Regions from separate parts of the Bradyrhizobium sp. ISRA464 genome, predicted to be linked through region 1. Evidence: riboswitches for the same ligand, from Rfam matches in the RefSeq annotation. Region 1 holds a riboswitch; the other holds the start of a gene.
What was found. Region 1 has a riboswitch for cobalamin ahead of MTX19_RS37565 (DUF1636 domain-containing protein). Riboswitches for the same ligand answer to the same signal wherever they lie in the genome.
Positions count from the first base shown of each region.

Region 1 (4,419 bases):
GCCGCGATCGATGTCGCCGATCAGCACGACCGGGACGTCGGCCTTGCGGGCAAAGCCCATATTCGCGATGTCGGCCTTGCGCAGGTTGACTTCCGCAGGACTGCCGGCCCCTTCGACCAGCACGAGATCGGCGCGATCCTTCAGCCGCGCGAAACTCTCCAGCACGGCATCCATCAATGAGGGCTTCATCGCGGCATATTCCCGGGCGCGCGCCGTTGCGACGCGCTTGCCCTGCACGATGATCTGGGCGCCGACATCGCTCTCCGGCTTCAGCAGCACCGGGTTCATGTCGGTATGCGGTTCGACGCCGGCGGCAAGTGCCTGCAGCGCCTGCGCGCGTCCGATCTCGCCGCCATCGACGGTGACGGCCGCGTTGTTCGACATGTTCTGCGGCTTGAACGGCAGCACGCGCAGGCCGCGTCGCTTGGCCGCGCGCGCCAAGCCCGCGACGATCAGCGACTTGCCGACGTCCGAGCCCGCCCCCTGGATCATCAATGTGCGCGCCATCGCCTTTGCGTGCCCGGCTATGCTGTCAGAACTCGACGCCCGGTTGGGCCTTGATGCCGGACCGGAACGGATGCTTCACAAGCGTCATCTCGGTGACGAGGTCGGCGATCTCGATCAACTCCTCCTTGGCGTTGCGCCCGGTGAGCACGACATGCGTCATCGGCGGCTTCGACGTCTTCAGAAAATCGACGACATCGGCGATCGCCAGATAATCGTAACGGAGCGCGATGTTGATCTCGTCGAGCACGACCATGCGCAAGCTTGGATCGGAAATCAGTTGCTTGGCCTTCTCCCAGCCGGCTTGCGCGGCGGCAATATCGCGCGCACGATCCTGCGTTTCCCAGGTGAAGCCTTCACCCATCGCGTGGAATTGACAGAGGTCGCCGAAATGCCCGGTCAGCAGGCGGCGTTCGCCGGTATCCCAGGCGCCCTTGATGAATTGCACGACCGCGCAGGGGAAACCGTGCGCCACGCAGCGGACGATCATGCCAAAGGCGGAGGATGATTTTCCCTTCCCGGCCCCGGTATGAACGATGATCAGTCCCTTCTCACCGCTCTTGGTAGCCATGATTCGATCACGGGCGACCTTCTTCTTGGCCATCTTGGCGGCATGGCGGGCATCCAGCGCAGCCTCGGAGCCGCCGGCTTCGTCCTCGGCGGCATCTCGTTCAGACATCATCTGACGTTCCTTCGGCTTGACAAGTTCCGGGCTTGGACGAATGGTGGGCCCTGCGTTGGTGCCTGTCCTACGACAGGCGAAGAGGGAATGCGATAGGGCTCAAGTCGGCCCAAAGCGCAGCCGCCCCCGCGACCGTGACCGGAGAGATGCCCAAAGCCACTGATTCCCAACGGAATCGGGAAGGCGGGGATCGAAGGGAAGCCCCCTGCTCCGCAAGCCGGGAGACCTGCCAGCGCGGCAGTTGAGACCAGCGGACGGGGTGTTCCGCGACGGGGAACGAACCTTTCCATCGATCGGTTCGTGTGCCTCATCGCCTCCCGCTGTCAATCAGGAAGGGCGATGAGCGTTACACTTCATGTCTGCATCACCTGCCGTGCCGGCCAGACGCTCGCGGAAGGTGAGACCACGCCCGGCGCGCGGCTGCATGCGGCGATTCTCGACGCCGGCGTGCCTGATGGCGTCAATCTGGTTCCAGTCGAATGCCTGTCGGCGTGCAGCCAGGGCTGCTCGGTCGCGCTCAGCGCGCCGGGACGATGGTCCTACGTCTATGGCCGCCTGTCCGCGGCCAATGCGACGGATGTGATCGCCGGTGCGTCCGCCTATGCCGCGGCACCCGACGGCATCGTGCCGTGGCGCAGCCGTCCGCAGATCTTTCGCAAGCAATCGCTCGCCCGCATTCCACCCATAGTCGTTGTGCCAGAGGCCGCAGAATGAACACGCTCACCAAGGTGCCCGTCACCGTTGTCACCGGCTTCCTCGGATCGGGCAAGACGACGCTGATCCAGCATCTGCTCAAAAACGCCAACGGCAAGAAGCTTGCGGTGCTGGTGAACGAGTTCGGCAGCGAAGGCGTCGATGGGGAGATCCTGAAATCCTGCGCCGATGCCAACTGCCCGAGCGAAAATATCGTCGAACTCGCCAATGGCTGCATCTGCTGCACCGTCGCCGACGATTTTATCCCGGCGATGGAGCAATTGCTCGCGCGCCGCGTGAGACCCGACCATATCGTGATCGAGACATCGGGGCTCGCTTTGCCGAAGCCGCTGCTGAAGGCGTTCGACTGGCCGGAGATCCGTTCGCGGATCACGGTCGATGGCGTGATCGCACTGGCCGATGCGGAGGCCGTTGCCGCCGGCCGCTTTGCGCCCGACCCGGCCGCGGTCGACGCGCAGCGCGCGGCTGACGACAATCTCGATCACGAGACGCCGCTGTCGGAGGTGTTCGAGGACCAGATCGCCTGCGCCGACATCGTGCTGCTGACCAAGGCGGATCTCGCCGGCTCCGAGGGCCTCGAAGCGGCCAGGCTGGCGATCGCAGCCGAAATGCCGCGGCAGGTGCCGATGTTGCCGGTCGTCGACGGCGCGGTCGACGCACGCGTGATCCTGGGTCTCGAGGCCGCTGCCGAAGACGACCTCGCGGCACGTCCGTCTCACCACGATGGCGAGGACGAGCACGAACACAATGATTTCAATTCCGTGGTGATCGACCTCCCGGAAGTTTCCGATGTCGATGCGCTGGTCGCATCGATCAAGGGACTGGCGCGCGAGCAGAATGTGCTGCGCGCCAAGGGCTATATCGCGATCGCGGGCAAGCCGATGCGCCTGCTGGTGCAATCGGTCGGCGAGCGCGTGAGGCATCAGTTCGACCTGGCTTGGGGCGTGCGGCCGAGGCAGTCGAAGCTGGTCGTAATCGGCGAACACGGCGATATCGATGAGGCCGCCATCAGGGCGCGACTTGGTGTCTGATGCACGTCGTCTTCCGCGAGAGCCGCGGTCTTGACGAGACCGCGACACCAAGGGACCTCGGCCAGGATCCGGCCGATCTCGTGGTGCTCTCGTTTTCCGACAGCGATCTTGCCGCGTTCGCATCCGGCTGGCGGCGCGGCTGCGGGTCGCTGCCGTCGTTGCGGCTCGCGAATCTGGCGGACCTGCGCCACCCCCTGTCGGTCGACACCTATATCGAACGGACATTGTCGCAGGCGCGCGGCATCCTCGTGCGCCTGATCGGGGGCGAACCCTACTGGTCATATGGGCTGGCCGCGCTGCATCGCCTGGCAAGAGAGCGCAACATCGCATTTGCGGTGCTGCCGGCGGATGGCCGGGATGACCTGCGGCTGGATGAATTCTCTACCCTGCCGGTCTCTACGCTGCGACGGCTCAAGGTGCTCTGCGACAAGGGCGGTCCCGTTGCGGCGCAGGCCGTGATCGCCCAGCTCGCGCTGGCGTCGGGGCTCTATGCCGGCCCGGTCGTCGGCGAGATCGATCTTCCGGAGATCGGAGTCTACGATCCCGGGCTCGGTGCCGTCGCGACGCTGCCGGCACCAGACAACCGGCCGCGGGCGCTGGTGACCTTCTATCGTTCCTATCTCGCGGCCGGCGACACGGCGCCGGTCGACGCGTTGATCGGCGCGCTGCGGCAGAAGGGCTTTGATGCTTACGGCGTGTTCGTCAGCTCGCTGAAGGCAGCGGGCGTCGCCGATTGGGTGCGCACCCAGTTTGCGCAGTGCCCTCCCGCCGCCATCGTCAACGCGACCGCCTTCTCCGCGGTCGGCGACGACGGTACGACGCCGTTCGATTCCGCATCCTGCCCGGTGTTCCAGGTCGCCCTGTCGACAGCGCGGCGCGACGATTGGGCGGAGTCACTTCGCGGTCTTTCCCCCGGCGATCTGGCGATGCACGTGGTGTTGCCGGAGGTCGACGGCCGCGTGTTTGCGGGCGTCGTGAGCTTCAAGTCTCCCGGCGAGCGCGATCCCGATCTCCAGTTTGCGCGTCTTGCGCACCGGCCGGACGACGAGCGTATCACCGCTGTGGCCGCGCGCGTCGCCGCCTGGCACCGGCTTGCGAATAAGCCGACGCACGAGAAACGGCTCGCCGTCGTGCTCTCGAACTATCCTGGCCGCCCCCACCAGATCGCGCATGCGGTCGGGCTCGATGCCCTCGCCTCCGTCGATGTGCTGCTGTCCGATCTCGCGGTCGCCGGGTTCGACGTCGAGGCGGTGGAGTCACTCGGCGAGGTTCTGCGGCAGCAGAAATTGACATGGAGCGTCGCCGACTATCGCGCGTCGCTGGCCGGCCTTCCGCGCCAGCTTCAGGACGACCTCGCGAACGCCTGGGGCGCGCCGGAGCATGATCCCGATTGCCACAGCGGCGAATTTCAATTCGCGGCGATACGATGCGGCAAATCCTTCATCGCCGTTCAGCCGGAGCGCGGCGACGTCGGCAAGCGCGACGCCG
Region 1 is NZ_CP094526.1:8,107,057-8,111,475, forward strand. It holds gene MTX19_RS37555 (cobyric acid synthase) at 1-507, opposite strand, end outside; gene cobO (cob(I)yrinic acid a,c-diamide adenosyltransferase) at 533-1,183, opposite strand; cobalamin riboswitch at 1,226-1,435, shown strand; gene MTX19_RS37565 (DUF1636 domain-containing protein) at 1,526-1,900, shown strand; gene cobW (cobalamin biosynthesis protein CobW) at 1,897-2,931, shown strand; gene cobN (cobaltochelatase subunit CobN) at 2,931-4,419, shown strand, end outside.

Region 2 (4,419 bases), 1.2 Mb from region 1:
TTTCGTCCTTGCCGGGAACGCGTGGCGAATGGATATCGTAGACACCCGGCCCGATTTCGTTCGGATATTTGTAGTTCTTGAAGGCGTCGAGCAATTCCATCTTCGAGCGCGACGTCTCGATTGAAATGACGTCTGCGTCCATCGCCGCAATCGCATCGATGATATCGTTGAATTCGGAATAGCACATGTGCGTATGAATCTGAGTTTCGTCGGCAGCACCGGACGAACAGATGCGAAAGCTATCCACGGCCCAATCGAGATAACTCCTCCATTGTGATTTGCGTAACGGCAACCCTTCGCGCAACGCGGCCTCGTCTATCTGGATTATTGTCGCTCCCGCCTCCTCAAGGTCGAGCACCTCATCGCGGATCGCAACCGCAAGCTGGCGGCAGGCATCGCTTCGCCGAATATCGTCACGGACAAAAGACCAGTTCAGAATCGTCACCGGTCCAGTCAACATTGCCTTCATTGGCTTGTTGGTCAGCGACTGCGCGTATCGCCACCATTCGACCGTCATCGGCTTCGACCGCGAGACATCCCCAAACAGAATTGGTGGACGGACGTAGCGCGAGCCATACGACTGAACCCAACCGTGCTTGGTGAAGGCGAATCCGGAAAGCTGCTCGCCGAAATACTGCACCATGTCATTGCGCTCGAACTCACCATGCACGAGAACATCGAGCCCGATATTCTCCTGCCATAGCACCGCACGCGCCGTTTCCTCTCTGAGAAACTGCTCGTACTGCGCGTTGCTCAACCCTCCTTTGGCATGGCAAGCGCGGGCATTGCGAACTTCCGCGGTTTGCGGAAACGATCCAATGGTCGTCGTGGGAAATGTCGGCAAGGCAAACCGCGCGCGCTGGGCCTCGGCGCGCTTTGCGAAAGGACTGCAACGGTAGCGCTTGGTTTGGTCGATCGCAGCCATGCGCGCAGCGACGTCCGCATTGTGGATCTTGGGCGATTGCTCGCGTGCAAGTGCCGCGTTTTTTGATGCCGCGAGCACATCGGCCACGCCGGCACGATCGCCAGCAAGCGCCCTTCCTAGGGTCGCTAGTTCCTTAATTTTCTGAACCGAGAAAGCCAGCCAGCTCTTTACATCGGAATCGAGATCGGTTTCGAGCCCCAGGTCGATTGGAACATGGAGCAGCGAACATGAGGGGGCGATCTGGACGCGATCAGTGCCGAGTTTTGCCACGGTGGGCGCCAGCTGATCGACCAGCGCTGAAAGGTTGGAGCGCCAAACGTTGCGCCCATCGACGACCCCCAGTGAGAGAACGAGATCGTTGCGAATCCCAGCGACGATCGCGTTCAGCGGGTCTGCCCCCCTTACCAAGTCGACGTGGAGCCCGGAAACCGGCAAAGCCAAGGCCGTATCGAGATTACCGCCGATGGTCCCAAAGTAGGTCGCCAGCATGATTTTAAGAGCAGGTATCTCCCTAGCAAAATAGGTATAGGTACGAAGCAAGGCTTTGCGGGATATTTCGTCGAGGTCCAAGACCAGACAGGGCTCATCGAGCTGAACCCATTCTGCGCCGCGCGCGACCAGCTCACGAAGAACGTCGACATAGACCGGCAGCAGTCGATCCAACAGCGACAATGGATTGAATGAAGGATCTGCGCTCTTGCCAAGCTTCAGGAAGGTCACTGGGCCAATCAGCACGGGACGCGTCTGGTAACCAAGCCCCTTTGCCTCCTCATATTCCTCAATCGGCTTTCGAGAAGAAAGCCTGAAGATCTGCCCCTTGTGAAATTCAGGGACCATATAGTGGTAATTGGTGTCGAACCACTTCGTCATCTCCTGCGCAGGCGCGCCCTGTGCAGGATTGGAGTGAGGGCAACTCGCATCGAGTTCACCGTTCGGCGCACCGCGCGCCATAGCGAAGTAGGTGTAGAGCGGTACAGGACCTGTGGTGCAATCGTAAACATCCGGAATGGCGCCCACCATCACACTGGTGTCGAGCACATGATCGTAAAGCGAGAAATCATTCGACGGAATGACGGTCGCGCCGAGCGATTTCTGCCGCGCCCAGTTAGCAGTGCGCAGTCCAGCTGCCGCTTCAAGCAGCTGCGCTTCGGTGGACTTCCCGGTCCAGTAGCTTTCGAGCGCGAATTTGAGTTCACGGCGCGGACCGATGCGTGGCGTACCAAGTGTAGCAACGGGAAGTGAAAGGACGGACATAGCTCTAACCCCTGGTTTGGGGCAGAGGTCATGGCGATTGCGTGCAGGAAAAGCCGCCGAAGCGGCAATTGCTTGGCGCACCACCGGGACACCCCGCCCGCGGACGAATATGTTGTCGGGGCAGGTCTCCTGGCTTGCGGGTCATCGCTGCTGTCCGGCCTTCCCGAAACCAAGCGGTTTCAGTGACTTTATTGGACAGCGGCTCGCCGCTTACAGTTGCGGGGGCAGCGCCGGCATTCGACCGGCTTCCCTCTTAGCTCCGGATCAGTGCGCTCCGGAGAACCTCGACGAAAATCAGTTATCCGAACAAGCAGCGTTCCGTCAACCTCTTGGCACGGCATCCTTCTGCGGCTCCGCTCAACAAGTCTGTAGGTGTGGCTCCATCGCGACGATCGCGATCTAAAGCCCCCTTTGCGCGATGAGTGTGCCGGGCAGTGCTCGCTTCGAACTCGGCCCTGGTCTCTGCACGCGCGAGTACATCGGGGTCGCATTTTGCCTGCAGCCGATGGCACGCGACAGATCGGCTTCGACCGAGCTACCAGTCGGTAGCCTTTACTAGCATCTTCGACATGTGAATCTCTCGACAACTTAGCAAGATCCGCCTTGCGGGACCGTCACCCTTGGAAGCTGTGGGTCAAATCAGCTTGCCCATCCCGGGCAAAGTGGTTCGAGCGGCTGGGCCGGTAAGCAGCTCCCGGTAACGTATCTATCCCGTCGGCCGTGTGCGCCGAGACGTGCGAATATGCTCTGGAAGGCATGGAAGATCTTGGCACTATCAATCAATCTCGCTTTTGCCGTGCTGGGCGCCCCCATCGATGTCGAACGGACCAGCACTGCGTTTGCTATGTATTTCAGGCCGCTGGACCAACGGCCATTCTGCGACAGTGCTTCTTGGCCATAACCGTTCTCTTTCGCAGCGTCCTCGCTATGTTGCTACCCCCGAGTGGCGGTGATGGGTGCCAACCGTGCGCAACCGCTTGGCAGAAGGCCTACATGTCCTTCTCCAACAATCAGCGAGGGTTGGCCGTCACAGTCCGGGCCGACAGCGTGACGATGCACATGAGTGCTCCTAGTATCGCGAGAGCAAAAGGCAGCCCAGCCATGTGTGCAACGAGCCCGACGCCAGCTGGACCGACGAGGATACCGGCGTAACCCGCCGTCGTGACGGCTGCGATCGCCAAACCTGCCGGCATCACCTTCTGCTTGCCAGCACGGCGGCATAACACCGGCACGATATTCGATGCACCCAATCCGATAAGCAGCAAACCCGCCATGGCAATCGCAGCCACCGGCGCGGCCAGCAGGGCCACAAAACCGATCATGATCGGCACAGGTCCGAACATCAGTGTGGCGCGGTCTCCGATTCTGATCACGAGGGCATCTCCGGCGAGACGGCCTGCGGTCATCGCGATGGAAAACAACATATAACCGAACCCGCCATGCTCTTGCGCCACAAGACCTCTGTCAATGAGAAATAAGGCGCTCCAGTCGATCATCGCGCCTTCGACAAGGAAGGTGATGGCCGCAAGCACCGCTATCAGCAATACGCTGCGATGAGGCAAGACAAGCAGTGGCTCTGACGGCGTGCGACGTGTCGCAAGCAACCGCGGCCATGCCGACAAAATCGCAACTATCATTAGCGCCGAACAAGCCAGCGTCGAAGCAAACGAGTCAATCCGCAGCGAGAGCAAGGCTGTCAGGGCGCCAGCGCCCGACAATTCGCCGATGCTGAACTGTGCGTGAAAGGTGGACATCAATGGGCGGCCGGCTGCTCGCTCTACTTCGGCCGCTTGAACGTTCATGGCTACATTGATTGAGCCGAGTGAAGCGCCAAAGGCAAGCAGCACCGCCCCGAGTTTCAGAGGTGTACTGGCGATAGCGAGCCATGGCAGGGTCAGCGCAAGGCCAAGTCCACCTACAAGAATAGTGCGCCTGGTGCCGTAGCGCGCCCCCGACAAAGCGGTCAAAGGCATGGCGAAGAGGGACCCCATGCCGAGGCAGAGCAGCAGCAGACCAAGCACGCGATGATCGACCGCAAGGCGCTCCTTGGTGAGCGGCACCAGAGGCGCCCAGGCCGAGAAGCCGAATCCGGAGACAAAAAATATGAGTCGCGTCGCGAGCAGGCCGGCCGGCGGATCGGCAGACGGTTTTACGGGGCACTCCGCAGAGAACGCACGTTACGAGTACGGCGCGCCGGCGTTTGCCGGCGCATGCCTGCACACGGTGGGCAGCCCGACGAC
Region 2 is NZ_CP094526.1:6,935,969-6,940,387, forward strand. It holds gene metE (5-methyltetrahydropteroyltriglutamate--homocysteine S-methyltransferase) at 1-2,179, opposite strand, end outside; cobalamin riboswitch at 2,281-2,481, opposite strand; gene MTX19_RS32205 (MFS transporter) at 3,190-4,302, opposite strand.
Region 2: it holds a riboswitch for cobalamin, as region 1 does, so the genes downstream of both, metE (5-methyltetrahydropteroyltriglutamate--homocysteine S-methyltransferase) here and MTX19_RS37565 (DUF1636 domain-containing protein) in region 1, are expected to answer to the same signal.